Regions from separate parts of the Streptomyces sp. NPDC102467 genome, predicted to be linked through region 1. Evidence: riboswitches for the same ligand, from Rfam matches in the RefSeq annotation. Region 1 holds a riboswitch; each other region holds the start of a gene.
The links. A riboswitch is a leader RNA that binds a small molecule or an ion and turns the genes downstream of it on or off. The one in region 1 is predicted to bind cobalamin.

Region 1 (7,451 bases):
GTACGAGTCCGACGAAGCCGATCGCCCCTGCCGCACTCACCAGCGCCGCCGTCAGCAGGGCCGTCACACAGAGCAGGACGAGCCGGGTGCGGGCCACATGCACGCCGAGCGCGGCCGCCGCCTCCTGGCCGAAGGCGAACGCGTCCAGGGTCCGGCCGTACCCGAGGCACACCGCGAGCGCCACCACGAGCACCGCGAGACACAGCCACACCTCGCTCCAGCCGACCCCGCCGAGCGAGCCGAGCAGCCAGAACAGGACGCCGCGCGTCGTCTCCGCGTCGGCCGCGGTCAGCACCACGAACGACGTCAGCGACGAGAACAGCTGCATCGCGGCGACCCCGCAGAGCACCACGCGGTCCGTGGTGCCGCCCAGCGTGTGGCTGAGCAGCAGCACGAGCGCGAACGAGCAGAGGGCGCCGAGGAACGCCCCGCCCGACACCGAGAGGGCGCCGCCGCCGAGGCCGAGGACCACCACGAGGACGGCCCCGGTCGACGCCCCCGAGGAGACGCCGAGCACGAACGGATCCGCGAGGGGATTGCGCAGCAGCGCCTGCAGCACCGTGCCGCACACCGCGAGCCCCGCCCCGCAGACCGCGGCGAGCAGGGTGCGGGGCAGTCGCAGGTTCCAGACGATGCCGTCCCGGATCGGAGACAGGTCCGACGAGCCCCAGCCGAGCCGGGCGCCGACCGCCGTCCACACGTCGCCGACGCCGATGTGAGCGGGACCGATGGTGATGGCCACGGCGACCGACACACACAGCGCGGCGACGGCCATGGCCCAGTGGACGGCGGGGCGGACAGCGCTCACTTGGCCAGGCCGAACGAGCGCAGCGCGGTGGCCACCTTCTCCACGCCGTCCACGGTGCGGATCGTCGGGTTCAGATCCTGGCCGTTCAGCAGCACGTACCGCTTTTCGCGGACGGCGGTCATCTTCTTGGTGACCGGGTCGGACTCCAGGAACTTGATCTTCTGCGCGGCGGACTCCGCGGACTGCGAGCGGCGGGTCAGATCGCCGATGACGAGGACGTCGGGATCGCGGTCCGCGACGGTCTCCCAGTTGATCTGCGGCCACTCCTCGTGCGTGTCGTCGAAGACGTTGCGCAGGCCGAGTTCCTTGGTGACGATGCCGGGCGCGCCGCAACAGCCCGCCATGTAGGGCGAGTCGGAGTTCGCGAACCAGTACAGGACGCTCACGTTCTGGGCATCGACCTTCGAAGTGGCCGTACTGACACGGGACTTCAGATCGGCGATGAGCTTCTGGCCGCGCTCCCGCACATCGAAGATCCGGGCCAGATCGCGTATCTCGCCGTAGACCGTGTCCATGGTCAGCGCGCTGGTGCGCACACCGTCCCCGTCGCCGCTGTTGTCCTTGCCCGCGCAGTCGGTGGGGGAGAGGTAGGTGGGCACGCCGAGCTTCTCGAACTGCTCGCGCGGCGCCACCCCGCCCTTGCCGAGGGTGTACGTGAACGAGGCGGCGGCGAAGTCCGGTTCGGTGTCCAGGACCTTCTCGAACGACGGGTAGCGGTCGGCGAGCCGCGGCACCTTCGCGTTCGCCTTCTCCAGCCCCTTCAGGACGGGATCCGTCCACGTCGCGGTCCCCACCATCCGGTCGGCGAGGCCGAGCGAGAGCATGATCTCCGCCGATCCCTGGTCCAGGGCGACAGCACGGCGCGGGGCGTGTGCGACCCGCACCTTCGCGCCGCAGTTGTCGAGGGTGACAGCGGAATCGGAGCCGCCCGTGCGGTCCTCCGCGTCGGCGGATTCCGCGCCGCCGCAGGCCGTGAGCAACAGTGCGCTCGCCAACAGCGGTGCGCAACGGCGGACTTGACGTGCGAAAGGCACGGAACTTCCTCTGCGTCCAGGGCCCATACGCGGAGCCGGCCTACGGTTCACCCCCGGCCGCGTGTCGGCCGCGGAGGCTGCCAGCAGGTCTTCGGACTCGGGATCGTCCAGGCGGAGCGCCTTCCCGCACCGATGGACCGGCCCAGTGGCAGTGGCTCCGCCCGTCACCCTCACCGCTGCGCGTCAGCTCCGGATTTCCACCGGATTCCCTGACCCGTGCACGTAGAAGAACGTACAGAGGTTTGACTGGCTTTCGGACGGTATCACGGGCCTGACCTGCACACCCGGGCCCTTCTCGATGAGCAGGTCTCGGGCTGGATCTCCTCGACCGTCTCGCCGTTCGCGCGACGGCGGAGCAGGGTGTGCGGCATGTCGTCGGTGAAGACCGGCGGTCGGCCGTCTCTTGCCGGTTCGGCAAGAAGAGGGGCATCGCTGACAAGGGCGCGACGCCCCATGCGGTGTCCGGTTGGCCTCAGGCCGGCGTGCCCCCGTGGACGCGCTGGTGGTGGCGCCACGGTTCGTGGCGCGCGGCGAGATCCTGTCCGGCCTGGGAGCCGACCCGGTGGAGCACCCCATGGGTGTGGGCACCTATGTCCCTTGCGAGCCGGGCGGTGCGACCGAGGCTCCCGGGGTGTATGTGGCGGGCGACGTCACCGATCTGATGGGCGGTCTGCCCGCGGTGCCTCCGTTCGGTGTGGCGACGGCCGCTGCGATCGACGCCGACCTGGTGAACGCCGACGAGGCAGTGGCCCGCCGCCGGTCCGCCCAGGTCTTCGGCGCGGCCGGTGAGGCGCTCGTGTGCGAGCGGGTCCTGGGCGATCGTCGGCACGGCCTGGACGCGGTGCTGCCCCCCGAATCCGGCCGGCGACGGGGGCATGGCGCCCGGGGGCGTCAGGAAGTGGGGCGGGCGCGCAGATGGGCGCGTTCGCCCTGCTTGCCGAAGATGACCAGCAACTCCACCGGCTGGTCGTTGTCGGAGCCCAGACAGTGCGGCACGTGGGTGTCGAATTCCGCGACTTCCCCCGGCGCCATGACCAGGACGCGGTCGCCGAGGTGAAGGCGGAACCTGCCGTTGAGGACGTAGATCCATTCATAGCCCTCGTGCGTCCGGAGCTCGGGCTCGCCGACGCTGGGGCTGATGACGAGCTTGTGCGCGTGCATGCCGCCCGGCCTGCGGGTCAGCGGCACGTACGTCATGCCGTCGCGCGTGACGGGGCGCAGGTGAAGGCGCGGATCGCCCGTCGCCGGTGCGCCGACGAGCTCGTCGAGCGGGACGTTGTAGGCCTGGGCCAGGGGCAGCAGGAGTTCCAGGTTGGGCTTGCGGCCTCCGCCCTCCAGGCGGGAGAGCGTGCTCTCCGAGATCCCGGTGAGTTCGGCCAGCGCGGCCAGCGTGATGGCGTGCCGGTGGCGCAGATCCCGCAGTCGGGGTCCGACACCGGCCAGCACGTTCTCGAATGCGTCCATGCACCGCATCTTGCTGAAACGGCATGACGGATTGCAACCTTTTGGGGCCTGGGCGCACTCTCCTGGCGACGTGAGCCACGCACCTTGTAGCTCACCGAGGCAATCCCGCCCCTCATCGCTCAGGAGAGCTGCCGATGTCTACTCCCGCTCGCACCGCCGGGAAGGTCCCGGATGCGGATGCGCCGGATCCGCGCCGGTGGATGGCGCTGATCGTCGCGTCGGTCGCCACCCTCATGGTCGTGCTCGATGTATCCATCGTGAACATCGCGCTGCCGCAGGCGCAGAGCGACCTCACGATGGGCGACGCGAACCGCCAGTGGATGATCACCGCCTACGCACTCGCCTTCGGAGGACTGCTGCTCCTCGGCGGGCGCGTCGCCGACTTCGCCGGACGCAAGCGCATCCTCACCATCGGGCTGCTGGGCTTCGCAGCGGCCTCCATGCTCGGCGGCCTGGCACCCGACCCGGGCACCCTGTTCACCGCACGCGCCCTGCAAGGCGCCTTCGCCGCCCTCCTGGCACCCGCGGCGCTCTCCCTCATCACCGTCGCCTTCACCGACCCCAAAGAACGCGCCAAGGCATTCGGGATCTTCGGCGCGTTCCAGGGCGGCGGAGGAGCCGTCGGGCTTCTCCTGGGCGGCGTCCTCACCGAGTACGCGGGCTGGCGCTGGTGCATGTACATCAACGTCCCCATCGCCCTGACCGTCGCTGTCGCCGCCCGCCGCTTCGTCAGGGAGAGCCGCGCCGTGGGCGACCGGCACTATGACCTTCCCGGCGCTTTGCTGGTGACCGGCGGGCTGGTCGCCCTCGTCTACGGCTTCACCCAGGCCGCCGACGGCGGAGGCTGGACAGCTCCCGCCACCGTGATCCTCCTGGCGGCCGCCGTCCTGCTGCTGACCGCGTTCGTGCTCGTGGAACGCCGCACCACCCACCCCCTGCTGCCGCTGCGGGTAGTCATGGAGCGCAACCGTGCCGGAGTGTTCCTGGCCAACCTCCTCATCGGCGCCGGCATGTTCGGCATGAACCTCTTCATGACGTACTTCCTCCAGGTCAACCTCCACTACACCCCGCTGCAGGCCGGCATCGCCTTCCTGCCGTTCAGTGCCGGGATCATCGCGACCACCACACTCGGTGCGCCTCTCGTCACCCGCTTCGGCCCCAAGCTCCCGATGGTCGCCGGCACCGCCCTGGCCACCGCGGGACTGCTGTGGCTCACCCGCCTGGACAGCGCCTCCGGCTACACCGGAGAGGTCCTGCCGACCCAGCTCCTCGTGAGTGTGGGCGTGGGCCTGTTCTTCCTCGCGGGCCCCAACGTCGCGCTGTCCGGCGTCGATCCGCGCGACGCCGGAGTGGCCAGCGCCGCCCTCACCACCAGCCAGCAGATCGGCGCGGCCCTCGGCCCTGCCCTCCTCAACACCCTCTATCTCGCCGCTGTCACCGGCTACCTCGACCCCCGCACCCCGGCCGGCGGCGAAGCATCCCGTGTCCTGCGGCTGCAGGGCTTCGTGCACGGCTACCGCATCGCGTTCATCGTCGCCGGCGCCCTCCTGGCCGCAGCCGTCCTCGCCCTGACCGCCCTGGTGAAAACGCCCAGGACCCCCGCGGACACACAGCCCGCCGCCCCCGTCCCCACCCACTGAGAGGACGACCCCAGCCGGTCGTATGGCCGGGGGCTCACGCGGTCGGCGACGCCGCCCTCGCCCCCGGACCCGATCGGTTCACTGCCACCCAGCTGGCATCCCATCTGAAAACTCACCGCACCGCACCCCGGCTGACCCTCGTCACGAGGTACGCAGCCGCATTCATTCAAGGAGCCCCCATGGCAGACCTCTTCGAGCCGGTGACCGTCGGCAAGTGGACACTGAGCAACCGCATCGTCATGGCACCCATGACCCGCAACCGCGCCACCCCCGACGGCGTACCGACCGACCTCATGGCCACCTACTACGGTCAGCGAGCCACCGCCGGGCTGATCATCACCGAAGGCGTGCAGCCCAGCACCGTGGGCCAGGGATACATGAACTCACCCGGCCTGCACACCCCCGCCCAGACCGCCGCCTGGCGCACCGTCGCCGACGCCGTCCACCAGTACGGCGGGCACATCGTCGCGCAGATCATGCACGCCGGACGCATCTCACACCCCGACAACAAGCACCACGCCGAAACCGTCGCCCCGAGCGCCATCGCCGCGCCCGGCACCATGTTCACCGGCACCGGCCCCCAGCCGCACCCCACTCCCCGCGCGCTGGACACGGACGAAATCCCCCTCGTCATCGAGGAATACGCCCACGCCGCACGGTCCGCCGTCGACGCCGGACTCGACGGCATCGAGCTCCACGCCGCCAACGGCTACCTGCTCCACCAGTTCCTCGCCCCCAACACCAACCAGCGCACCGACTCCTACGGCGGCACTCCCGAGGCACGCGCCCGCTTCGTCGTCGAGGTCGCCCAGGCCGTCTCCGACGCCATCGGCAGCGAACGCGTCGGCATCCGCATCTCACCCGCCATCAACCTCCACGGCGCCATCGAGGACGACGCGGCCGACACCGCCGCCACCTACCGCACCCTCGTAAACGCCCTCTCCGTCATGGGCCTGGCCTACCTGCACACCATCGGAGACCCCACCACGCCTCTCATCGAGGACCTCGCCCACCGCTTCGCCGGCCCTCGCATCGTCAGCAACGGCTGGGACCCGGTCACTGACGCTGCCATCGCCCAGGCCCTCCTCGACAACGACCAGGCAGACCTCGTCACTGTCGGCCGCGCCTTCATCGCGAACCCCGACCTCGTGCAGCGCTGGCGGACCGAGGCACCCCTGAACCAGCCCGACGTGAACACGTTCTACGGAGGCGACCACCGCGGTTACACCGACTACCCGTCCATGTGACGAGGGCCCGGGGGACCGACGAAGTCCCCCTCGCCCCCTGGAATCCGGCCGCCGGCGCGGTGTTCAGCGCTCGGCGTTGAGTGCGGCCACGGCGCCGACGGCGTCGCCGATCGTGGTGAAGTCGACGGCGACGAACGTGACCGGTCTGCCGCGGGCCCGCTCGCATGCGTGGGCCCGGTCGAGCACGAAGCGGCGGGTGTTGACCGTGCCCGCGTCGAGCCGGCTGCCGCCGTTGTCGGTGATGAAGTGATTCAGCAGGAACAGCCGCTTGTCGTCGCCGCCGCGGTGGGGCACGCAGCTCATCTCGTCCGGCGCGCGGAACGCGAACGGTGTCTCCATGCCGTACCGGTAGAAATTGCGGTACCAGGGCGCCGGGCCGTCGGCCTGTTCGGCGAAGACGACCAGGCGCCGACCGCTGTCGATCATGTCACCGAGCGTCGGCCAGGGCTTCGCGGGATCGGCGTCGGGCGTACGGACCAGATCGGCCAACCCGGCCTCGTGGAACGCCTGTCGGGTGTCCTCGCCGGTGATCGCGTCCTGCACGATGAAGGTGAGCACTTCGGTCGGGTGCGCGCGCATCCAGTCGCCGATCTCCCGCAGCGCCGGCACCAGCGCGAGCGCGCCCGCCCGGCACACGGCGTGACAGAGCCACAGCCCGTCGCGCGGCGGGTTGAGCGTGCCGATCGCCCGGGTGACGAGCGCCTGCTGTGCGGCCGTGAAGTCGGAGTCGCGCAGGCGTCCGGCGATCTCGTCCGGCCGCTCCCAGCGGTAGGTGTCGAGCTGCAGGGCGCGGACGCCGTCGTTCAACTGGGCGGTGATGTCCGGATCCTGAAGGGGGCCGAGGAACCGGTCGACCGTCGTCGCCATGGCGTTGTGCGAGGTGAGGTAGGCGACCTCGTCGTAGGGACGGTCGCACAGCGCGGAGCTGCCCTGGCACAGGCGCGGCGCCGCGGGACGCGCGGCGAGCGGCACCACGACGATCCCGGCCACGGCCAGCGCGGCGCACCCGAGCCCGAGCGGGACGAAGCGGCGCGACCGGACGGGGCGCTCCCGCCGCGTCCGCAGGTACCGCCCGGCCAGGATCAGGCACACCCCGGCGGCCACGGGGACGAGCGCCGTCCACAGGGCGGCGCGGGTGAGATCGTCGAGGGCGCCGTGCTGGACGTCGTCGACGAGCCGGGTCAGGCCGGGCGGCCACGTCGCGGGCGGGTCGACGACGCGGCCGTCGGTGACCAGCCGGGCCACCCCGACGGCGGCC
Region 2 (7,451 bases), on a different contig from region 1:
AACATCGCCCGCTTCCAGTTCCTCGATCCCGCCGGGCGCGACTACTTCCCGCACTGGGAGGAGTCCGTGAACACCACGGTGTCGCTGCTGCGCACCGAGGCGGGGCGCGCCCCGGGCGACAGCGAGCTGACCGGGCTCATCGGCGAACTCGTCACCCGGAGCGACGAGTTCCGCACCGCCTGGGCCAAGCACAACGTGCGGCTGCACCACACCGGCCGCAAAGCCTTCCGGCACCCGGCCGTCGGGGCGATCACGCTCGACTTCGATGCCATGGAGCTCCCCGCCCAGCCCGGCCTGACCCTCACCGCCTACAGCGCCCCGCCCCACACCCCCGACCACGACAAGCTCCAGCTCCTCGCCGCCTGGTCCGCCACCGAGGAGACACCGGCCCGGCGGTAGCGGGCCCAGCGGGAGGCCCGAACAGGCCCGCGCCCACGCCCTAACGGCGTCGCAGGTAGAGCCGGAGCATGCCGCTCCGGGTGGCGTGCTCCTCGCTCAGCTCGAAGTCGCGCCGCAGTGCCTCGATCTTGGCCCGGTCCGTGCCGCTCGTGGGCGCCCAGCCCGGGCGCCCGGCCCGGGGATCGATCACCACCCACACCCGGCCGATCTTCCGCAGCCGATGGGCCAGCGTCGCCGCCCCCGTCTCCGCGTCGTACAGTTCACCCGCCTCCGGGCCCGTGCGGGCGAGCGCGACGTCGTGCAGCCGCCGGAAGTCGGCGGGATAAGCGGCGGCCGCGCGCCGCGCGCCCGGGGACGGCACGAACAGCACGGTGTCTCCGGGCTTCAGCTCGCGCGCGGCCAGCACCGCGAGGCCCCGCAGGTCGTCGGATCTCGCCCACGGCCCGCGATCATGCTCATGGGTCGGCAGTTGCGCGACGAACGACGCGCCCACCAGAACCACGCCGCCCGCCGCGAGCAGCCTGCCCACCACCGGATTCCGAGAACGCGTCAGTTCGGGCACCAGTCGCACGATCCGTTCCGCGCCCGCGGCCGCGAGCAGCGGGACGCCTGCCAGGCAGAACAGCAGATAGCGGTCGTAGTAGAGCGGCTGGTACTGCGAAATGCCCAGCAACAGAGCGGGCGGCACGAGCGTCAACGGCAACGCCACCCCGCGCAACGACACCTCCCCCCGGCGAGGAAGCGACGCGCACACCCCGACCACCACCAGCCCCAGCACCACGGCGCACACCACCTCGGTGGGACCGGCGAAGGAGTACACCAGGCCACGCACCTGCTCGCGGCCCGGCTTGTCCAACCAGGCGACCTGAGCGCTCTGCCCGCGCGAGACGAAGAGGAGCGGCAGCAGAGAGACCGACACGCAGGCCACCGCCGCCAGCCAGGCCCTCCATACCGCCCATGGCACCCGGGCGCAGCACAGCGTGCACGCGTGAGCCGCCAGGACGAGCACCGCCATCTCGTGCAACCACGCCGTACCGGTGAGCAACAGCGCGTAGAGCACCCAGTGCCGCCGACCGCGCGCCCGCAGGGCACGCACCAGCGCGACGGTCGCCGCGAGGACACCGGCGGCCACCAACGCGTAGGAGCGGCCCTCCTGCGCGTAGCGGCCGACGAACGGGGTCACCGCGTACAGCAGTCCCGCCCACAGCCCGACCCGGGGCCGCGCCAGCCGTGCGCCGAGCAGGCCCACGAGACCGGCGGCCAGGGTCGCCCCCAGCACCGAGGGCAGCCGCAGCAGCACTTCGCCCGGGTACGGGGCGAGGACGAAGTGCATCAGCGCGTAGTAGAGGCCGTGCACCGCGTCGATGTGCGACACCAGGTGGGCGATCTCCGGCAGTGTGCGGTGTGCCATCTGCAGGGTGACGCCTTCGTCGCCCCACACCCCGTCGCGGTCGAGCCCCCACGTGCCCAGGCCCGCCATCACCACGGACGGCACGGTGACGGCGATCGCGGTGCCGGCCGCCCTGGACCGCGGGTTCTGCCGTCGTGACGGGGGTACGGGCGCGGGATCGTTGCGGACGAGGGCGACGGCCACCGGGCTCTCTCCTGGCTCGAGCCGTGCGCGGCCGACCGCCGGCGCCTGGCGCGCCCATCCTGAAAAGGGCGCGCACACGACAGGTGACGCCACGCGGGGCGGGTCACCTGATGCGCCCAGCCCGCCCCTGCTTCCCAAGATGCAGGAGCGGCGGGCACACCGGACCGTGGAGGCATGAGCAAACCGGTCATCGTCTACCAGCCATCGCCCGACGGAGGGCGCCGTGTCCGCGTGGACGGCGAGATCGTCGGACTCGCGCACGAGCCGCGCGATGTCGCCGAGTTCCTGCGTCGGGCCGGGCACGACATGGACGAGGCGGATGTGGAGGCGTCCCCGTTGATCGACTGGCGCGGCGGCGGCCCCGGCACCTGGCCCGCCCCCTGGTAGCGCCGGGTGGGGTCAGTTGGAGGCGTCGGGTCGGCGTTGAGCACGGGCGGGTGACCCCGTACGCTGGCCGACGCAGCTGGTTCGCCCCGTCCGCCAGGCGGGATGCGTCGCAAGAGGGAACCCGGTGGGAATCCGGGACTGCCCCGCAGCGGTGAGTGGGAACGACCGCCGTCATCAGCACTGGGCCCCGACAAGGGCCCGGGAAGCGACGGCCAGTAGATGTCTCGTACGACTGTCTTGTTACGACTGTCCTGTACGACACGAGGCGCGCCCGCGAGTCCGAAGACCTGCCAACTGCCCGTGTGCGTACGACGCGTGCGCGGACATCCTGGCGACCTCGAGGGCGGGTCGGCGAGCACATCGGGCGGACGACCGTGCCATCGCGCGGCGGTCCGGGTCGCCCGGGCCGTCACCCCTTCGCGTCTCTCGTCCCTTCGCCGGGATCTCAGGGATTCATCTCGCGAAGGAGATCTCCGTGACCAGCAGGAACACAGCCGTGACGGCGCGCGCCACCGTCCACGGCTACCCGCGCCAAGGGCGTGACCGCGAACTGAAGAAGGCCGTCGAGGGGTACTGGAAGGGCCGCGTCGATGCCGACGCGCTGCGCGCCACCGCCGCCGGACTGCGCCGCACGCACTGGCAGGACCTCGCGGACGCCGGAATTCACGAGGTGCCGACCGGCGACTTCTCGTACTACGACCACGTCCTGGACACCACCGTCATGGTCGGTGCCGTGCCCGCGCGCCATCGCGCCGCCGTCGACGCGGACGCCCTGGACGGCTACTTCGCCATGGCCCGCGGCACCCAGGACGTGGCGCCGCTGGAGATGACGAAGTGGTTCGACACCAACTACCACTATCTTGTGCCGGAGTTGGGCCCTGGCACGGTGTTCACGGCCGACTCCGCCAAGCAGGTCCAAGAGGTGCGCGAGGCCCTCGCGCTCGGGCTGACGCCGCGGTCCGTGCTCGTCGGTCCCCTCACCTACCTGCTGCTCGCCAAGCCCGCGCCCGGAGTCGCCGCGGACTTCGTTCCGTTGACCCTGTTGGACCGGCTGCTGCCCGTGTATGCGGAGGTGCTCGCCGACCTGCGCGCCGCGGGCGCCGAGTGGGTGCAGCTCGACGAGCCGGCTCTGGCCCAGGACCGCACCGCGGCCGAACTGAACGCCGCCGAGCGGTCGTTCCGCGATCTCGGCTCGCTCGCGGACCGTCCGCAGCTGCTGATCGGCTCGTACTTCGACCGGCTCGGCGACGCCCTGCCGGTGCTGGCCAAGGCCCCCGTCGAGGGTCTCGCCCTCGACTTCACCGGGGCGGCCTCCGCGAACCTCGACGCGCTCGCCTCGGTCGGCGGGCTGCCCGGCAAGCGGCTGGTCGCGGGCGTCGTCGACGGCCGCAACATCTGGGTGAACGACCTGGAGAAGTCCCTCACCACGCTGGGCACGCTGCTCGGGCTCGCCGGGCGGGTCGACGTGGCCGCCTCCTGTTCGCTGCTCCACGTCCCGCTGGACGCGGCGCGGGAGCGCGACCTCGATCCACAGATCCTGCGGTGGCTGTCCTTCGCCCGGCAGAAGACGGCCGAAGTGGTCACCCTCGCCAAGGGGCTGACCCGCGGCACGGGCGCCATCGCCGCCGAACTCGCGGCCAATCGGGCCGACTTGGCCTCCCGAGCCGCCTCCCCCATCACGTACGATCCCGTCGTGCGGGCGCGCGCCGCCGCCGTCACGGACGCCGACACGCGGCGCTCGACGCCGTACGCCGAACGGGCCGCGGCCCAGCGTGCCCATCTCGGCCTGCCCCTGCTCCCGACCACGACCATCGGCTCCTTCCCGCAGACCGGTGAACTGCGCACGGCGCGGGCGGACTTGAGGGCCGGGCGGATCGGCGCGGCCGCGTACGAGGAGCGCATCGCGGCGGAGATCGGCGAGGTCATCACCTTCCAGGAGAAGGCCGGGCTCGACGTTCTCGTGCACGGTGAGCCGGAACGCAACGACATGGTCCAGTACTTCGCCGAACAGCTCACCGGGTACCTGGCCACACGGCACGGCTGGGTGCAGTCGTACGGCACCCGCTGCGTGCGGCCGCCGATCCTGGCCGGCGACATCTCCCGGCCGGAACCGATGACGGTGCGCTGGACGACGTACGCCCAGTCGCTGACCTCGCGTCCGGTCAAGGGCATGCTCACCGGGCCCGTCACCATGCTCGCCTGGTCGTTCGTCCGCGACGACCAGCCGCTCGGTGACACCGCGCGCCAGGTGGCGCTCGCCCTGCGCGACGAGGTCGGGGACCTGGAGGCGAACGGCACTTCGGTGATCCAGGTCGACGAGCCGGCCCTGCGCGAGACGCTGCCGCTGCGGGCCGCCGACCGGCCCGCCTATCTGCGGTGGGCCACCGAGGCGTTCCGGCTCGCCACCGGCGGGGTGCGTCCCGATACCCAGATCCATACGCACATGTGTTACGCCGAGTTCGGTGACATCGTCGGCGCCATCGACGACCTCGACGCCGATGTCATCAGCCTGGAGGCGGCCCGCTCCCACATGCAGGTCGCGCACGAGCTGGCCGCGCACGGCTACCCGCGCGAGGCGGGGCCCGGCGTGTACGACATCCACTCCCCGCGCGTGCCGGGCGCGGACGAGGTGACCGGCCTCCTGCGCAAGGGACTTGAGGCCGTACCGGCGTCCCGGCTGTGGGTCAATCCGGACTGCGGTCTGAAGACCCGCGGCTGGCCCGAGGTCCGGGCCTCCCTGCAGACCCTGGTCACGGCGGCCCGCACCGTACGCGCCGAACTGCCGGCGGCGAGGGCCGAATGATCGCCTGACACGGCGCGGTGGAGCGGCGCGCGGCGCTCTCCACCGTGGCGGGTGCTCAGCCGTAGGACAGGTTGGAGCAGAGGTCCTCGTCGGCCGAGCGCGCGTCGTCGGCCACGCCCGACGGTACGGATGTGGGGGCCGGTGACGCGGTCGCGGCGCCGGTGTAGTCGGCTCCCAGCACGACGGAGATGCCGTCCGCGTCGGCGGCCCGCACCGCGGCGCCGGGGAAGAGACGGGCGACTTCCTCGGCGTCGGCCCGCTCCCCCGGGCCGTACTCGACCGTGGTGGTGGCCCGGTCCTGGGTGGCGGCGTTGGCGGTGCCGGTGACGGTGAAGTCGTGGCCGGTCAGCGTCCTGGCCGCGCTGGAGGCGAGGCCCTTGGTCAGGGTGCCGTTGTAGACGGCGACGGAGACACCGGCGCCGGACACCTCCCGGACGGTGGGCGACGCGGACGTCTCCACAGTGTTCTTGCCGTTCTTGCCGTTCTTGGCTCCGGCGTTCTTCCCGTCCAGGGTGCGGTCGTCCTTGAGCGCGGCCCACAACGCGTCGGCGTCCGGCTGTACGACGGCGACGCGGTTGCCGTCGTACTTCCAGGGGACGGTGACGAACTTGGTGTTGTGCAGATCCACGTCCTTCAGCCCCATCGCGAACTTCAGCAGCTTGTCCGCCGAGCCGAGGCCGGGGTCGACGGTCATCGACCTGGTGGCGGCGTCGGCGAGCGGCAGGAGTCTGGTGGGGGTGAAACCGTCGTCCTTGATCTTCTTGATGAGGCTGGAGATGAAGGCCTGCTGGCGTTTGATGCGGCCGATGTCGGAGCCGTCGCCGATGCCGTGCCGGATGCGGACGTAGTCGAGGGCCCGCTGCCCGGAGACGGACTGCTCGCCCTTCGCGAAGAGGAGCTTGCCCCGGGTGGCGCGATTCGGGTTGAGGTCGTTCTGGTAGACGTCCTGCGGGAGGCAGACCCGCACGCCGCCGACCACGTCGGTGAGTTGCGAGAAGCCCTTGAAGTCGACGACGACGGTGTGGTCGACGCGCAGCCCGGTCAGGTTCTCCACGGTGTTCTGGGTGCATGCCGGGTTGCCCTCGGCCGTCTCCCCGGTCGAGTAGGCCGCGTTGAACATCACGTTCGTCCGGGTCTTGCTCCACGATCCGTCGGGGAGCTTGCACGGCGGCACGGTGACCAGGGTGTCGCGGGGGACGGAGACCCCGACCGCGTGCTCGTGGTCGGCGTAGATGTGCAGCAGGAACGCGGTGTCCGAGCGGCCGACGTCGTCCTTGTCTCCGCCGCCGAGTTCGCTGTTGCCGCCGGTCCGTGCGTCCGTGCCGATGACCAGGACGTTCTCGCCCTTGGACGCCTCCGCGTCGGGCCGGTTCCTGGATACCCCGTCCGAGGAGAACGTGTCGATGTTCCCGCTCAGCCGCAGGTACAGCCAGCCCGCGCCGGCCGTGACCAGGACGAGGAACGCCAGGCCTGCCGCGAGGCCGAACCGCAGCCTGCCGCGTCGGCGGCGGCGCGTGCCGCGGCGCCCTGGGTCCCGGCGCCTCGTGCCACCGCGCGCCGCCCGGACCGCGCGGCGGGTGCGCTCGGTCGGCGCCTCGGGAGTCTGCGTCATCGACGTGCCCTCATCCTCTGCGTCCCTGTGCGTCCTCCTCGGGGTGACGTGTGACGCCCCCCAAGGTTGTACGGTTGCGCAATGTAGCAAGTAAAGCTGAGGATGCGGTACGCGAACCGTTCCCGTCGGCGCGATCACGACAAGGAGTGCCCACCATGTTCCGCAACGCACTGGAGCCCTGGCACCTGCTCATCCTGGGGCTGGTGATCATCCTGGTCTTCGGTTCGAAGAAGCTCCCGGACACCGCCCGCTCCCTGGGCAAGTCCCTGCGCATCCTCAAGAGCGAGACGCAGGCCATGAAGGAGGAGACCGACAAGAACGCAGAGAGCAGCGGCGAGCGCCGCTCCGCCGGGTCCTAGTACGCGGCCGCGCCGCCCCGCCGGACGCGGTCGATGGCGTCGGCGTGCAGGGCCGCGAGGCCGTCGGGCGGCAGGGTCACGGGGGTGCCGGCGAGCGTGTACCACTCGTCGGCCCGCGTGTACTGGATGGCGACGCGCGCCCGGCCGTCGGGCAGCAGGGTGGTGGCGACGGTGACGTCCCCGGTGATCACTCCGACCTCGTCGGTCATGGCGCCGCCGGGTCCTGCCCGGACCTCGTCCCTCAATGTCCCGTGGTCGCTCGACTCGTGCTCGCTCATCAGGAACAGGTGCCCAGCA
Region 3 (7,451 bases), on a different contig from region 1:
CCGCAGGATCGAAGTGGTGCGCGCCGCGCGGGAGTTGGTGGATCTGCTCGGCGTCACCCGCACCCTGACCACGTTCAGCCCCGTGATCATGGAGCTGCTCGCGCTGGCCGGGCTGCTCGACGAGAACCCGACCAACGACAGCTTCGCCTGGGTCACCCTGGCCGGCGGCGTGCCCACCACCGACCCGCTGCTCGGCCTGCCCGCGGCCCTGATCCGGCACCTCAACCCGGGCGCGGGGCGCGCCGAGCGCTGCGAGGCCGACGCGATGCTGACCCGCGTGCTGGCCCGCTCCGGCAACGACATCGTCCGCTACATCGACGACATCTCCGCCCTGGGCAACCACGGGCTCGCCCTGTTGCGGAGCATCTCCTGCGCGGACGGCACGCTGCGGCACGTCCTGCTGCTGCCGGGCACCAGTTTCGGACGGCTGAGCAACAGCACCCCGCAGGACCTCGTCGGCGCGTTCGACGCGCTGCTGCGCACCGACACCACGTACAGCCGGTCCGCGAAGCAGATGCTGCTGCGCGCCGGTGTGCCCGAGGGCGCGGAGCTGATGATCGTCGGTCACAGCCTCGGCGGCATCACCGCCATGAACCTGGCGTGCGACCTCGACTTCGTGTCCACGTACCGGCTGACCCATGTGGTCACCGTCGGCTCCCCCATCGACACCAAACGGCCCGCCGACCCCACCACCCGGGTCATCAGCCTCGTCAACCAGCACGACGTCATCCCGGGCCTCGACGGGCGCGGGCCGGCCTCGGCGAACGACATCCCCGACAGCTGGATCGAGCTCTCCTGGCTTGACGAGACGTACGACTACCCGCTCTCCCACGCCCCGCAGGCGTACGCCGACACCCTGCGCAGCGGCGACGTCCCGCACCGAGCCCGCGTCAACGAGCTCATCACCCGCTACGACGGCGAGATCGTCGGCAACCAGCCCTATCTGCTGCGCGACAAGTGACGCCGCCAGCCAGCAACCTCCGAGGGAGACCGGCGATGAACGCCCCTGACACCACGACCGCTCCGCGCCGCCCCGCGACGGCCTGGCCCCTGGAGAACGCGCTGATCAGCGCCGCGCTGGCGGCCCAGCGTGTTTCCTGGATCGACGCGCCGGCCCGCGCCTTCGGCCTCACACCGTTCACCCGGCAGAGCCTGACCCGGCAGGTCCTGGCGCAGCTGCGCCGCACCGCGTCCGGCCGGCCGACCCGGCTGCGCACCGCGTTCGGCACCTTCCTGATGCCGTTGACCGCCGACGACGCGACGAGCCTGGTCGGTGTCGCCGACGAGGCCGGCGCCCGGGGCACCGTCACCGCCCTCACCGCCGAGGGCCGCCGGCTGCGGCTGACCCCGCACACGGCGATGCCCGTCATTCCCGGCGCGGTACGTGACCGCGTGCGGGCGGCCGCCGACGAGGAGGCCGCGGAGATCTACGCCGCGCGCCGCACCGACGACAGCCTCGCCCGCGCCGACTGGTGCGCGCTCGCCACCCGCCTCGCGCGGCGGATCGTCCTCGGGGACGGCGCCGCCGACGACAGTCTCGTCAGCGCCATCCTCGAAGCCGCCGCGCGGGCCGAGGACAGCACCGAGTACGCCGCCCGCGCCGCCGCACTGCGCCGCCGCCTCGACCCGTACGTCCATGCCGACTCCCCCGACGGACTCGTCGCCGCCGACGTCGCCGCCGACGCCAGGGACGCCGTCGTCGAGCACGCGCTGGAGACCGTCACCCGGGCCCTCACCGACACGGCGGCCCAGGCGCTGGCGCTGGTGACGGTGCAGCCGCTGATGCCCGCCACCGACCGCACCGAGCGGGCCGTGCACGAGGCCCTGCGCCGCTACCCGCCGCTGGCCGCCACGGTGCACGAGGTCCACGCCCCCTTCGCATGGGACGACCTGGCCGTGGAGGCGGGCACCGAGATCCTGTGCGCGACCGCCTGGCTGCGCGACCTCGACGAGGCACAGGGCCATGACAGCCACGACCCGTCCGCGGCGCTGTGCGCGGCGCCCGCACCGTGCGCCGCGGCCGAACTCGGCGTCCTCGCCGCCACCGAACTGGTCCGCGCCCTCACCCGGCTCGCCGAGCCGGTCGTTCTGGCCCCGCGGCTGACCGCCGACTCGCTGCCGGCCGAGTTGCCCGTCGCGTCCCTGCGCATCGCCCTCGCGGACGCCGAGCACGGGCCGCGCGACACCGACACACGGCCCGTGGCCGACGGCTACCTGCCGCCCGCCGTCGGGCAGAGCCCCGCCCATTACGCCACGTTCGCCGCGGCCGGTGCCCGCAGCCTGGAGGAGCACGCCAGGAAACTCGCCGACTGCGCACGGCAGTCCGGCTGGAACCACGACGCGTTCGGCGAGCAGTGCCGGATGACGCTGCTCGCCCACGCCAAGCGCTGTGCCCGCGCGGCCTCGGACGCCCGCCGGGCCGCCGACTGGCTGGCCAACTGAGCTTGTCCTACCAGAACGGGCTCGTCCGGCGGCGCCGGTCCCGGTCGACCATGCCCTGGACGGTGATCCAGACCTCGTCGCACAGTCGCCGCGCCGCGGCCGAGCGGGCGGTGAAGGTCTCGGCGCGGGCCGGGGCGGGGACCGGTTCGCCGATGCTGATCCGCCACTTCGCCGGCAGCGGCAGCAGCGTCGTGAGGGGGAAGTACGGGAGGTCGAACCGGCGGGCCAGCGCCCGGATCTCACCGAGCTTCGGGTACGTCTCCTCGGCGCCCACGATCGACACGGGTACCACCGGCACACCGGTCTGCACCGCGGTGGCCGCGAAGCCGGGGCTGAAGGGCCGCATCCGGTAGCGCTGCGAGAACGGCTTCCCGACCCCGTCGAGTCCCTCGGGGAACACGGCGACGAGATGCCCGGCCTCCAGCCGCTCCCGGCCCAGGGTCGGATCATCGGTGAAAGCGTCGTGCCGACGGGCGTACGAGGCGAGGGGCGGGCACCGGAAGACCAGCGCCGAGGCATAGAGGTGCACCGGGCGGCTCAACTCCCGGTGCAGGAGCTTGTGCAGGACGAAGGCGTCGAGCCCCCACGCGCCGGAGTGGTTGGCGACCACGAGCGCGGGCCCGGTCCGCGGCACGTTCTCCAGGCCCGCCACCTCTACGCGGAAGTATTCGTCGGCCAACCAGCCCAGCAGGCCGTCCAGCAGATCGGTGCCGACTTCGTCCAGCGGTCTCGCGTTCGCTTGTGTCACGAGATCCCACTTTCAGCTGAAAATGAGCCACCGCAAGCCTAAAGATGCCATTGAGGTGGTCTCTCTCACTAGCGCCCGAATTCCGGGAGCGTTCAGGGAAAGGCCCGCCATGAGTACCTCTGCGTCACCCGCGACCACGGATCTGATCACCGGCCTGCTCGTCGGCAAGTTCGAGGTGGACCCGGCCGTCGTCCGGGCCGATGCCCGCATGACCGACCTGCTCGCCGACTCGCTGATGATCGTCGAGATGGCCATCACGCTCCAGGACGAACTGGGCGTCAGCGCCACCGAGGACGAGCTGAGCGAGCTCACCTTCGCCGAGTTCTCCGCCCGCGTCGACGCGCGCCGCGCCGGATGAGGCGGGACACCAGCGTCGCGGTGACCGGCCTCGGCCTGGTCACCGCGGCAGGCCCGGACACCGAGAGCACCTGGGCCGCGGTCCGTGACGGCCGCGCGACGGCCCGCCCCGACCCCGAACTGCGGGACCTGCCCGTCTCGCTGAGCTGCCGCGTCGACGCCGTGGAGGAGCTGCGCCCACGGCTGCCCGGCGCCGCGCACCTCGATCCCGGCGCCCGCATGGGCCTGGCCGCCGTCGCCCAGGCCCTGGACGCGGCCAAGCTCGACCCCACCGCGTGGGACCCGACCCGCGTCGCCGTGGTCACCGGGTGCTCCGTGGGCGGGGAGAACACGCTGCGGGCTGCCGCGTCACGCCTTGCCACCGACGGCCCGAGGAGCGTCTCCCCCTACTTCCTGACCGGCTATATGTCCAACATGGTGTGTGCCGCCATCGCCCTGCACCTCGGTGTGACCGGGCCGGCCCTGAACGTCGCGACCGCGTGCGCCTCGGGGACCACCGCGATCGGTACGGCCCGCGATCTGCTCGCCTCGGGACAGTGCGACATCGCCGTGGTCTGCGGCGCCGACGCTGCCGTCACCCCCCTCATCGTGACGGGCTTCGCCCAGCTGCGCGCACTCTCCGACCAGCGCTCCCGCCCGTTCGACGCGGCCCGCGACGGCTTCGTCATCGCCGAGGGCGCGGGCGCCCTGGTCCTGGAGCGGCCCGAGTACGCGGCCGCCCGCTCGGCCCCCCGCCTCGCCCGGCTCATCGGCTACGGGGCGAGCACCGACGCCCACCACCTGGTGGCCCCGCACCCCGAGGGGCGCCACGCGGAGCGGGCCCTGCGCGCGGCGCTCGCCGAGGCGGGGGTCTCCCCGGGCGACGTCGACCACGTCAACGCGCACGGCACGTCCACCCCGCGTGGCGACGCGATGGAGGCGGCGGTCCTGGCCCGCGTCTTCCCGCACCGGCCGCCGGTCACCTCCGCCAAGGGCGCGCTGGGCCACACGCTCGGCGCGGCCGGCACGATCGAGGCCGCGCTGACGATCCTGGCGCTCCGCGCGGACCTGGTCCCGCCCACGGCCGGGCTGACCGACCCCGACCCGGCCCTCGACATCGACGCGGTCTCCGGCACCGCCCGGCCCGTCCCCTCGACCGTGGCCGTCAGCAACTCCTTCGGCTTCGGCGGCCACAACGCGGTGGTGGTCCTGGCCCGCGACTGAGCCCCGGGATCGGAGGCTCGTCGAGCTGCCCCCGGCTGTCAGTGACCTGAAAAACAGCAGTCACCACACATGCCACCGGTCGGCGCGCGGTAGAGGAGGCAGCAGCTGCGCCGCCGGAACGTCAGATCCGGGCCCGAGATGGTGCCCGTCCCCGCGAGGCGTCCCGTACCGAGCAGATCGCGGGTGAGGGGGACCAGTACCGGGCGCACCTCGGGGCGGGCCCTCAGCAGCACGGCCGCGGACCCGACGAGCGCGGACGCGACGTTCCCGTCCAGGAGGCGCGGCGCGACTTTCACGCTCAGCGTCCTCTCCAGCACCGCGAGGGGCGCCGCCAGTTGTTCGTACACCGCGTCGGCCAGGCGCGGCGGCGGGTCGACCGGGCGCCCTTCGAGAGGTTCCCGCAGCCGTACCGCCGAGCTGTCGTCGAGCCACTCCAGGCCGCTCAGGTCGGGCACGATCCCATGCAGCACCGCGCATGCCAGCAGCGGTGACCACAGACGGGCCGAGAGCCCCAGGTGTGCGATGGACGTGCCGACGCGCGCCTCGCCCGTCGCGAAACGGCGGTTCACCTCGCGGGCCCGCTCGGCGAAGCCGTCCGCGAACGCCGCGGCCGTCCCCTTCCCGGCCATGCCGACCACGGTGGGCAGGACGAAGAACCCGCCGAGACCGGCCACGTCCCGGAGCGCGTCACGCACCGCCGCAGGAGTCGGCCTCACTCGGTTCTCCCTCGCGGAAAACCCCTCACGAGGCCGTGACACGCCGGGGAGAAGTGATGACGTACAGGTCGAGGATCGCGGGCATCGGCGCCACTCCGGGGCCGCCCGCCCGCACCCAGGTGACGATGTCCTCGGTCGCGTCGGGGTCGTTGACGAGGCCGAGCCACACGGGCCGTGCTCCGCCGGCGCGTCCCGCGGCCGACGGCTGCACCACAACGACGTTCGCCTGCTCGCACACGTCCAGGCACTCGGTGACCCGTACGGGGACCGCGGACCGCAACCGCGCCGTCTGCGCCGCGTGGTCGCCCGGCACCTTCACCGTGCCGCAGCAGCAGTCCCGGCACACCACCACCCGGCTCGGGGTCCCTGCCACCGCGTCCTCCCCCGGCGCAGCACCCGTCGGCATTCCTGCCATGCCCCACTCCCTCTCACCGGGGAGATCCGCCCCGGTACGCGTTGAGGAGGCGACAGCGTGAGTCTCCTGGCTCTCGGTTCACCGCCGGCCCCGGCCGATCCGCCCGCGGTCGCGGACAGTGGCCTGTCGGGATCGACGCACCGATCACAGTGGCGGGACCGCGCCGGAATCACACCGGCTTCCTCTGTCCGCCATCGCCCAAATCGTCGGCCATCCTCTCACGCGCTTCCGATCGAGCACGGCCCGCCGGGACATCGCGGCCGCAGCCTGGCGTGCGCGTCTTCGCTGTCAGGCGGGGCCGGCCGTTCTCGACGCAGGCGGGCACGGGCCCGTGCCAACGCGCCCACCGGCTTACCTCACCGATCAGGCCCCGCCGGGTGCTCCGCACGCGGCCTGCGCAGATACTGACGTGGGACGCATCAGTTGCCCACGTCACATGGAGGTACCCGTGAAAATGTTGATCAATGTGGCCGAGACCGTCGTCGCCGACGCCCTGCGCGGGATGGCCGCCGCCCACCCCGAGTTGACCGTCGACGTCGACAACCGGGTGATCCTGCGCCGGGACGCGCCGGTTGCCGGGAAGGTGGCGCTGGTGTCGGGCGGCGGCTCCGGGCACGAGCCGCTGCACGGGGGTTTCGTGGGGCCGGGGATGCTGTCCGCGGCCTGTCCCGGTGAGGTGTTCACCTCGCCGGTGCCCGATCAGATGGTGCGGGCCGCCGCCGCGGTGGACAGCGGGGCGGGCGTGTTGTTCATCGTGAAGAACTACACCGGTGACGTGCTCAACTTCGACATGGCCGCCGAACTCGCCGAGGACGAGGGCATCCAGGTCGCCAAGGTACTGGTGAACGACGATGTCGCGGTGGTCGACAGCCTGTACACGGCCGGACGGCGCGGGACCGGCGCGACGCTCTTCGTGGAGAAGATCGCGGGGGCCGCGGCCGAGGAGGGGCAGCCGCTGGAGCGGGTCGAAGCGCTCGCCCGGCAGGTCAATGAGAGCGCGCGCAGTTTCGGGGTGGCGCTGAGCGCGTGCAGCACGCCCGCGAAGGGGTCGCCGACCTTCGATCTGCCCCCTGGTGAGCTGGAGTTGGGCATCGGCATCCACGGCGAGCCGGGCCGCGAGCGGCGTCCGATGATGACATCGAGGGAGATCGCCGATTTCGCCGTCGACGCCGTCCTGGAAGACCTGAACCCGACAAGTCCCGTACTCGCCCTGGTCAATGGGATGGGAGCGACCCCCCTGCTGGAGCTGTACGGGTTCAACGCCGAGGTGCAGCGGGTGCTCGGTGAGCGCGGGGTGCCCGTCGCCCGCACCCTCGTCGGCAACTACGTGACGTCCCTCGACATGGCCGGTGCGTCTGTCACGCTGTGCCAGGTGGACGAGGAGCTGCTGCGCCTGTGGGACGCGCCGGTCAGTACGGCCGGTCTCCGCTGGGGCATGTGACGGACGGCGCCCCCGTGCCCCTCGTCAACGTATCTACCACGCAAGGAGATCATGTGCTCGACGCCGACTTCTTCCGACGCTGGATGGCGGCGACCGCGGCTGCGGTGGACCGCGAGGCCGCCCGGCTCA
Region 4 (7,451 bases), on a different contig from region 1:
ATCGCGTTGGCCACCTCGGCGCCGTGCTCGGTGCGCACGATGTGCAGGCACGCGTCGATGCCCGCGGCCGTGCCGGCGGAGGTGATGACCGGGCCCTCGTCGACGTACAGGACGTCGGGGTCGACCCGGGTGCGCGGATACGTGACGGCGAGTTCGCGCGCGTACCGCCAGTGGACCGCGCAGCGGCGGCCGTCGAGCAACCCGGCCTCGCCGAGCACGAACACCCCCGCGCACAGGCTGAGGACGCGCGCGCCGCGGTCGACCGCCCGGCGCAGCGCGTCGAGCAGCTCCGGCGGGTACTGGTCGAACCGTCGCCCCGCCGAGGGGATCGCGATGAGGTCGGCCTCCTCCAGACGCTCCAGGCCGTACGGGGTGGAGACCGTCATGCCGGGCACATGCGTGGTGAGCGAGGGGCCCTCCGTGGAGGCGACCGCAAAGTCGTACACCGGGAGTCCCGCGTCGCTGCGGTCGAGGCCGAACACCTCGCAGACCACCCCGAGTTCGAAGGGATGCACACCGTCGAGCAGCACTGCGGCCACGTTCTTCAGCATGTCTGCCAGTGTGCCGCAGAGCTGGCAGGAATTCGAGGGTCAGTGACAGTCCTGCCACTGCCGGGCGGGGCCGCGCGGCGGGAGAGTAGAGGCATGAACACAGCGATGAACTACCTCACCGTCCTCTTCGTCTTCCTTCTCTTCGCCGCCCCTTCCCTCTACGGGGCCGCCCACGACCGCCGCGTCGACCGGCAGATCCGGCAGGCACAGCAAGCACGGCAAGCACGGCAGGACACCGAACTGGGGTCCCGCCGTGCCGAGTTCACCAAGGTCGCCTAGAAGTCCTCGTCGAAGCCGACCGAGCCCTCGACCGCGACCTGGTAGGCCGAGGGGCGACGCTCGAAGAAGTTGGTCAGCTCCTGGACGCCCTGCAGCTCCATGAAGGAGAAGGGGTTCTCGGAGCCGTAGACGGGCGCGAAGCCGAGCCGCTGCAGACGCTGGTCGGCGACGCACTCCAGGTACTGCCGCATCGACTCGGTGTTCATGCCCGGCAGCCCCTCCCCGCACAGGTCGCGCCCGAACTGCAGCTCGGCCTCGACCGCCTCCCGCAGCATGTCGGTGACCTGCTCCCGCAGCGCGTCGTCGAAGAGCTCGGGCTCCTCCTTGCGCACCGTGTCGACCACGTCGAAGGCGAAGCTCATGTGCATCGTCTCGTCACGGAAGACCCAGTTGGTGCCGGTCGCCAGGCCGTGCAGCAGGCCCCGCGAGCGGAACCAGTAGACGTAGGCGAAGGCACCGTAGAAGAACAGGCCCTCGATGCACGCCGCGAAGCAGATCAGGTTGAGCAGGAAGCGGCGGCGGTCCGCCTTGGTCTCCAGGCGGTCCAGCTTCTCGACCGAGTCCATCCACTTGAAGCAGAACTCGGCCTTCTCGCGGATGGACGCGATGTTCTCGACCGCCGCGAACGCCGCCGTCCGGTCCTCCGGGTCGGGCAGATAGGTGTCGAGCAGCGTCAAGTAGAACTGGACGTGCACGGCCTCCTCGAAGAGCTGGCGCGAGAGGTAGAGGCGCGCCTCGGGGGAGTTGATGTGCTTGTAGAGCGTGAGCACCAGGTTGTTGGAGACGATCGAGTCGCCCGTCGCGAAGAACGCGACGAGCCGGCCGATCATGTGCTGCTCGCCCGGCGACAGCTTCGCGAGGTCGGTGACGTCCGAGTGGAGATCGACCTCCTCGACGGTCCAGGTGTTCTTGATCGCGTCCCGGTAGCGCTCGTAGAAGTCCGGGTAGCGCATGGGACGCAGGGTCAGTTCGAAGCCCGGGTCGAGCAGGTTCTTCTCGGTCTTCTCAGGTGCGGTGGTCATTACTGGCAGGCCTCGCAGGACTCGGGGTTTTCCAGGGAGCAGGCGACCGCGTCGGTCTCGGGCACGGTCTGCGCGGGGACGGTGCTGCGGCCCGCCGCCCGTGCGATGCGCGTCGCGGGGCGCGAGCGCAGGTAGTACGTCGTCTTCAGGCCCGACTTCCAGGCGTACGCGTACATCGAGGAGAGCTTGCCGATGGTCGGCGTCTCCAGGAACAGGTTGAGGGACTGGGCCTGGTCGAGGAACGGGGTGCGCGCCGCCGCCATGTCGATGAGGCCGCGCTGCGGGATCTCCCACGCCGTGCGGTACAGGTCACGGACGTCGTCCGGGATCCAGGTGAAGCCCTGCACGGAGCCGTTGGACTCGCGCAGCGCCTCCCGGGTCTGCGCGTCCCACACGCCGAGCCGCTTCAGCTCGTCGACCAGGTAGGCGTTGACCTGGAGGAACTCGCCGGACAGCGTCTCGCGCTTGAACAGGTTGGAGACCTGCGGCTCGATGCACTCGTAGACACCCGCGATGGACGCGATGGTGGCGGTCGGCGCGATGGCAAGCAGCAGCGAGTTGCGCATGCCGACGGCGGCGATACGTTCCCGCAGCGCGGCCCACCGCTCCGGCCAGGTCACCTGGGCGTCGGCGTAGTGGTCGGGGTGCAGGACACCGCGCGCGGTGCGGGTCTTCTCCCAGGCGGGCAGCGGGCCGTTGCGCTCGGCGAGGTCGGCCGATGCCTCGTACGCGGCGAGCATGATGCGCTCCTGGATCCGCGTCGAGAGCGCCTTGGCGCGCGGCGAGTCGAAGGGCAGGCGCAGCTTGAAGAAGACGTCCTGCAGACCCATCGCGCCGAGGCCGACCGGGCGCCAGCGGGCGTTGGAGCGGCCCGCCTGCTCGGTCGGGTAGAAGTTGATGTCGACGACGCGGTCGAGGAACGTGACGGCGGTGCGGACGGTCTCGTCGAGCCGCTCCCAGTCGATGGCCTGCGCGTCGGCGTCCACGAAGGAGCCCAGGTTCACGGAACCCAGGTTGCAGACGGCCGTCTCGCCGTCGTCCGTGACCTCCAGGATCTCGGTGCACAGGTTCGAGGAGTGGACCGTGTGGCCGGGCTCCGCGGTCTGGTTGGCGGTGCGGTTCGCGGCATCCTTGAACGTCATCCAGCCGTTGCCGGTCTGCGCGAGCGTGCGCATCATGCGGCCGTACAGGTCCCGGGCGGGGATGGTCTTGAGGGCTCTGCCCTCGGCCTCCGCCTTCTTGTACGCGGCCTCGAACTCGGCGCCCCACAGGTCGACCAGCTCCGGCACGTCGGCCGGGGAGAACAGCGACCAGTCGGCACCGTCGGCGACCCGGCGCATGAACTCGTCGGGGATCCAGTGCGCGAGGTTCAGGTTGTGGGTGCGGCGCGCGTCCTCACCGGTGTTGTCGCGCAGCTCAAGGAACTCCTCGATGTCGGAGTGCCACGTCTCCAGATAGACGGCGGCCGCGCCCTTGCGGCGGCCGCCCTGGTTCACGGCGGCGACCGACGCGTCGAGGGTCTTCAGGAACGGCACGATGCCGTTGGAGTGCCCGTTCGTGCCGCGGATCAGCGAACCCCGGCTGCGGATGCGGGAGTACGAGAGCCCGATGCCGCCGGCGTGCTTGGAGAGCCGGGCCACCTGGTGGTAGCGGTCGTAGATCGAGTCGAGCTCGTCCAGCGGGGAGTCGAGCAGATAGCAGCTCGACATCTGCGGGTGCCGGGTGCCCGAGTTGAAGAGGGTGGGGGAGGAGGGCAGGTAGTCGAGGCGGCTCATCAGGCCGTACAGCGCGGCGACTTCGTCGAGGGCGCGGGCGCTGTCGTCCTCGGCGAGACCCGACGCGACGCGCAGCATGAAGTGCTGCGGGGTCTCGATGACGCGGCGGGTGATCGGGTGGCGCAGCAGGTAGCGGCTGTGCAGGGTGCGCAGGCCGAAGTAGCCGAAGCGGTCGTCGGCCTCGGTGTCGATGAGCGCGTCGAGCCGCGCGGCGTGGACGCGGACGAACTCGGCGGTGCGGTCGGCGATCAGGCCCTCGCGGTGGCCGACGGCGACGGAGCCGGTGAAGGAGGTCACGCCCTGCGAGGCGGCCTCGGCGGCGATGGAGAGCGTGAGGAGACGGGCGGCGAGCCGGGAGTAGACGGGGTCCTCGGAGATCAGCCCGGCCGCGGCCTCGGTGGCGAGTTCGCGCAGCTCGGCCTCGTCGGCGCGGGTGCTGCGGCCGCGCAGCGCGGCGGCGGCGACCCGGCCGGGGTCGGCGCCCGGGAGGTCGGCAGTCAGCTCGGTCAGGGTGCGCAGCAGCGCGGTGCCCGGAGCGTCTTGCGGTGCGGCTGAGACCGGTGCGGCTGAGACCGGTTCGGCGGGCGGCGCGATGGTCACGTGGAGGCTCTCCCTCGCTCGGCACGGGGCCTGCGGGGAAGGAGTGGCTCCGGCGCGCACGGGGCGCCGTCGTCACCGGCCCATTCCGCGAGGCCCGGACGTCGTCTACACCCGGGCCGGACGGCTCGGGTGTGCTGCGGCAGGTCCTCGGACTCACGCGGGCGCCGTTATGCGCGCTTACGTTCACCGTTGCGGGACAGTTCCGGATTTGCACCGGATTCCCCTGCGGCTGCAGCGAAAGCGAGCATACATGTTGTGCCGGGCCGACGTGGCAGGCCCATATCTTGTGTCGGCCCGGCTTCAACAGTTACTCAGACGGTCGCGGGCCGCTTCAGCAACGTAGCCACGAAATCCTCGGTGAAGTTGCGCGGGCCGACGCCCACGGCGACCCGGCCGCGATGCTTGGTGCGGGCGTTCACCAGCGGCGACTCCGTGTAGTACTCGCGCGGGTAGTCGGAGTCGTACGGAATGAACACCGTCTTGCCCCGGGTCAGTTCGCTCGCGCACTCCACCGCGACGGTGCCCTCGGCGGCGGTGATGAACGACTCGTCCGCGCACACGCCGACGGCGAGCGGGTCGTGCAGCGGGGAGCCCCCGGTCTCCTCGTAGGCGCCGAGGTAGAAGCGCATCAGGCGGGCCGTCAGCTCCATGCCGGGTCCCGCCGCCTCCAGCGTGGCGAGCTCCGCGGGCCCGAACCGCCAGCCGTGCGTCGCGTCGAGCCCGACCATCGTGTACGGGATGCCGGAGGAGACGACCAGGTCCGCCGCGTCGGGGTCCGCCCACGCGTTGAACTCGGCGACGGGCGTGATGTTCCCGGGGATCTCGGCGGCCCCGCCCATGAAGACGAGCCGCTTCACGCGCCGCGCGAAGTCCGGGTCCTCGCTCAGGGCGAGCGCCACATTGGTGAGCGGGCCCGTCGCGCACACCGTCAGCTCGCCCTCGTACTCGCGCGAGAGCCTGAGCAGCGCCTGCGCCGAGGACTCGGTGTGCTCGGGCACGGTCGAGTCGGGCAGCTGCTCGGCGCCGAGTCCCGTGGAGCCGTGGAACTCGCCGGCGGCCGAGTACGGCAGGCGGGTCAGCGGGCGGCCCGCACCCCGGTGCACGGTGATGTCGCCGTCGATGCCGAAGGCGCGGGCGAGCGCGCGCCCGTTGCGGAAGGTCTGCGCGGCGGGCACGTTGCCGCCGACGGTCGTGTAGGCCTTGAGGTCCCACAGCCCGGTGCCGAGCAGGTATTGCAGTGCGACGGCGTCGTCGATGCCGGGGTCGCTGTCGAGCACGATGGGGGCGGTCGCCTGCGGCGAGTCGGGCACGGTTCCTCCGGGGCAGATGGTGCGGATGGTGCTGGTTCGCGACGTGGTGCCGGGTCACGATAGAGGGACGGGCCCCTCCCCGAGGGGAGAGGCCCGTCCATCGAGAAGAAGTGACGGGTGCTAGTGGCCGCCCGCTCCGACGGTGGGCAGCTCCACCTGTACGCCCTTGTCGCCGGCGTCTGCGGTGTAGTCCGAGGGCGACGTCTCGTCGACGCCCTCCGGGGCCTTCACGGCCTTCAGGACGAAGGTCAGGACGACGGTCACGATCACGTTCATCACGAACGCCGTCAGGCCGATGTAGCCGATCTGGCCGATGCCGGGGATCTCGTCCGAGGACCCGCCGAAGTGCTTCTGCGTCGGCGAGGCCACCCCGTACGCGGCGAGCGTGCCGTAGACCATGCCGACCGCCCATCCGGCGAGCAGCGCCCACCGGTGGAACCAGCGCGTGAACAGGCCGCCCACCAGCGCCGGCATGGTCTGCAGGATCCAGATCCCGCCGAGCAGCTGGAAGTTGATGGCGACGGTCTTGTCCATGGTCAGGACGAAGGCGAGCGCGCCGACCTTCACGAGCAGCGACACGAGCTTGGAGACCTTGGTCTCCTGCGCCGGGGTCGCGTCGGGCTTGATGAAGTCCTTGTAGATGTTGCGCGTGAACAGGTTCGCCGCGGCGATGGACATGATGGCCGCCGGGACCAGCGCGCCGATGCCGATGGCGGCGAAGGCGACACCCGTGAACCAGTCGGGGAACATGGTCTCGAAGAGCTGCGGGATCGCCAACTGCCCGTTCTGCACCTTGATCCCGGCCGCGATCGCCATGAACCCGAGCAGCGCGAGCAGGCCCAGCATGAGCGAGTACAGCGGCAGGATCGTGGTGTTGCGGCGGATCACGTTACGGCTCTTGGACGACAGGGTCGCCGTGATCGAGTGCGGGTACATGAACAGCGCGAGGGCCGAGCCGAGCGCGAGTGTCGCGTAGGTCCACGTGCCCGATTCACCAGGAGCGAGGGCGCCGACGGGTTTCCCTGTCGCCGGGTTGAGCTGCTCGAACTTCTTGCCGGCCGCGGCGAAGATGTCGTCGAAGCCGCCCAGCTTGATCGGGATGTAGATGATGGCGACCAGGATCACGATGTAGATCAGGCCGTCCTTGACGAACGCGATCAGCGCGGGGGCCCGCAGGCCCGAGGAGTACGTGTACGCCGCGAGCACGCCGAAGGCGATCAGCAGCGGCAGGTCCTTGACGAACCAGTTCGTGCCCTCGCCGCCGCCGACACCCATCACGTCGAGCACGGCCTGGATGCCGACCAGTTGGAGCGCGATGTACGGCATCGTGGCGAGGATGCCGGTGATCGCGACGGCCAGCGAGAGGCCCTTCGAGCCGAAGCGGCCGCGCACGAAGTCCGACGTCGTCACGTACCCGTGCTTGTGCGAGACCGACCACAGGCGCGGCAGGAACGTGAAGATCAGCGGGTACACCAGGATCGTGTACGGCACCGCGAAGAAGCCGGACGCGCCCGCCGCGTAGATCGCCGCGGGGACGGCCACGAAGGTGTATGCCGTGTAGAGGTCGCCGCCGAGCAGGAACCAGGTGACCCAGGTGCCGAACGAGCGGCCGCCGAGGCCCCATTCGTCCAGCGAGTCGTTCTCCGACCTGCGCCAGCGCGCGGCGAGGAAGCCCATGACCGTGACGGCCAGGAAGAAGATGATGAAGACAGTGAGCGCGACACCGTTGACGCCGCCGTTCATCGCCCGCTCCCGGAGGCCGATGCGGATGCCGATGCCTTGCGACCTCGCTGGTCACGCTGCCACAGCTTGTACGCGATCATCGTGAGCGCCGTCGAGATGAGCACCCAGAGCATCTGGTACCAGTAGAAGAACGGGATACCGATGAAGGTCGGGTCGACCTTGGCGTAGGAG

Region 2: another riboswitch for cobalamin. It lies ahead of metE (5-methyltetrahydropteroyltriglutamate--homocysteine S-methyltransferase); the one in region 1 lies ahead of ACIREE_RS30055 (ABC transporter substrate-binding protein).
Region 3: another riboswitch for cobalamin. It lies ahead of ACIREE_RS04740 ((2Fe-2S) ferredoxin domain-containing protein); the one in region 1 lies ahead of ACIREE_RS30055 (ABC transporter substrate-binding protein).
Region 4: another riboswitch for cobalamin. It lies ahead of ACIREE_RS02160 (ribonucleoside-diphosphate reductase subunit alpha); the one in region 1 lies ahead of ACIREE_RS30055 (ABC transporter substrate-binding protein).

What each region holds. Positions count from the first base shown of each region.
Region 1 is NZ_JBIWKA010000015.1:193,912-201,362, reverse strand. Features, by position in the region: gene ACIREE_RS30060 (FecCD family ABC transporter permease) at 1-775, opposite strand, end outside; gene ACIREE_RS30055 (ABC transporter substrate-binding protein) at 805-1,869, opposite strand; cobalamin riboswitch at 1,907-2,097, opposite strand; gene ACIREE_RS30050 (hypothetical protein) at 2,315-2,719, opposite strand; gene ACIREE_RS30045 (helix-turn-helix domain-containing protein) at 2,734-3,306, opposite strand; gene ACIREE_RS30040 (MFS transporter) at 3,441-4,946, shown strand; gene ACIREE_RS30035 (alkene reductase) at 5,126-6,193, shown strand; gene ACIREE_RS30030 (PI-PLC domain-containing protein) at 6,257-7,451, opposite strand, start outside.
Region 2 is NZ_JBIWKA010000002.1:386,214-393,664, forward strand. Features, by position in the region: gene ACIREE_RS04970 (helix-turn-helix domain-containing protein) at 1-399, shown strand, start outside; gene ACIREE_RS04975 (hypothetical protein) at 440-1,993, opposite strand; gene ACIREE_RS04980 (hypothetical protein) at 2,168-2,380, shown strand; cobalamin riboswitch at 2,441-2,690, shown strand; gene metE (5-methyltetrahydropteroyltriglutamate--homocysteine S-methyltransferase) at 2,856-5,183, shown strand; gene ACIREE_RS04990 (LCP family protein) at 5,239-6,795, opposite strand; gene tatA (Sec-independent protein translocase subunit TatA) at 6,951-7,154, shown strand; gene ACIREE_RS05000 (hypothetical protein) at 7,151-7,432, opposite strand; gene ACIREE_RS05005 (HNH endonuclease family protein) at 7,432-7,451, opposite strand, start outside.
Region 3 is NZ_JBIWKA010000002.1:335,237-342,687, forward strand. Features, by position in the region: gene ACIREE_RS04710 (hypothetical protein) at 1-961, shown strand, start outside; gene ACIREE_RS04715 (hypothetical protein) at 997-2,442, shown strand; gene ACIREE_RS04720 (lysophospholipid acyltransferase family protein) at 2,450-3,190, opposite strand; gene ACIREE_RS04725 (acyl carrier protein) at 3,300-3,548, shown strand; gene ACIREE_RS04730 (beta-ketoacyl-[acyl-carrier-protein] synthase family protein) at 3,545-4,750, shown strand; gene ACIREE_RS04735 ((2Fe-2S)-binding protein) at 4,789-5,466, opposite strand; gene ACIREE_RS04740 ((2Fe-2S) ferredoxin domain-containing protein) at 5,492-5,872, opposite strand; cobalamin riboswitch at 5,941-6,067, opposite strand; gene dhaK (dihydroxyacetone kinase subunit DhaK) at 6,330-7,322, shown strand; gene dhaL (dihydroxyacetone kinase subunit DhaL) at 7,376-7,451, shown strand, end outside.
Region 4 is NZ_JBIWKA010000001.1:481,465-488,915, forward strand. Features, by position in the region: gene ACIREE_RS02145 (GlxA family transcriptional regulator) at 1-551, opposite strand, end outside; gene ACIREE_RS02150 (hypothetical protein) at 645-830, shown strand; gene ACIREE_RS02155 (ribonucleotide-diphosphate reductase subunit beta) at 827-1,852, opposite strand; gene ACIREE_RS02160 (ribonucleoside-diphosphate reductase subunit alpha) at 1,852-4,227, opposite strand; cobalamin riboswitch at 4,348-4,482, opposite strand; gene ACIREE_RS02165 (nucleoside hydrolase) at 4,539-5,537, opposite strand; gene mctP (monocarboxylate uptake permease MctP) at 5,658-7,280, opposite strand; gene ACIREE_RS02175 (DUF3311 domain-containing protein) at 7,277-7,451, opposite strand, start outside.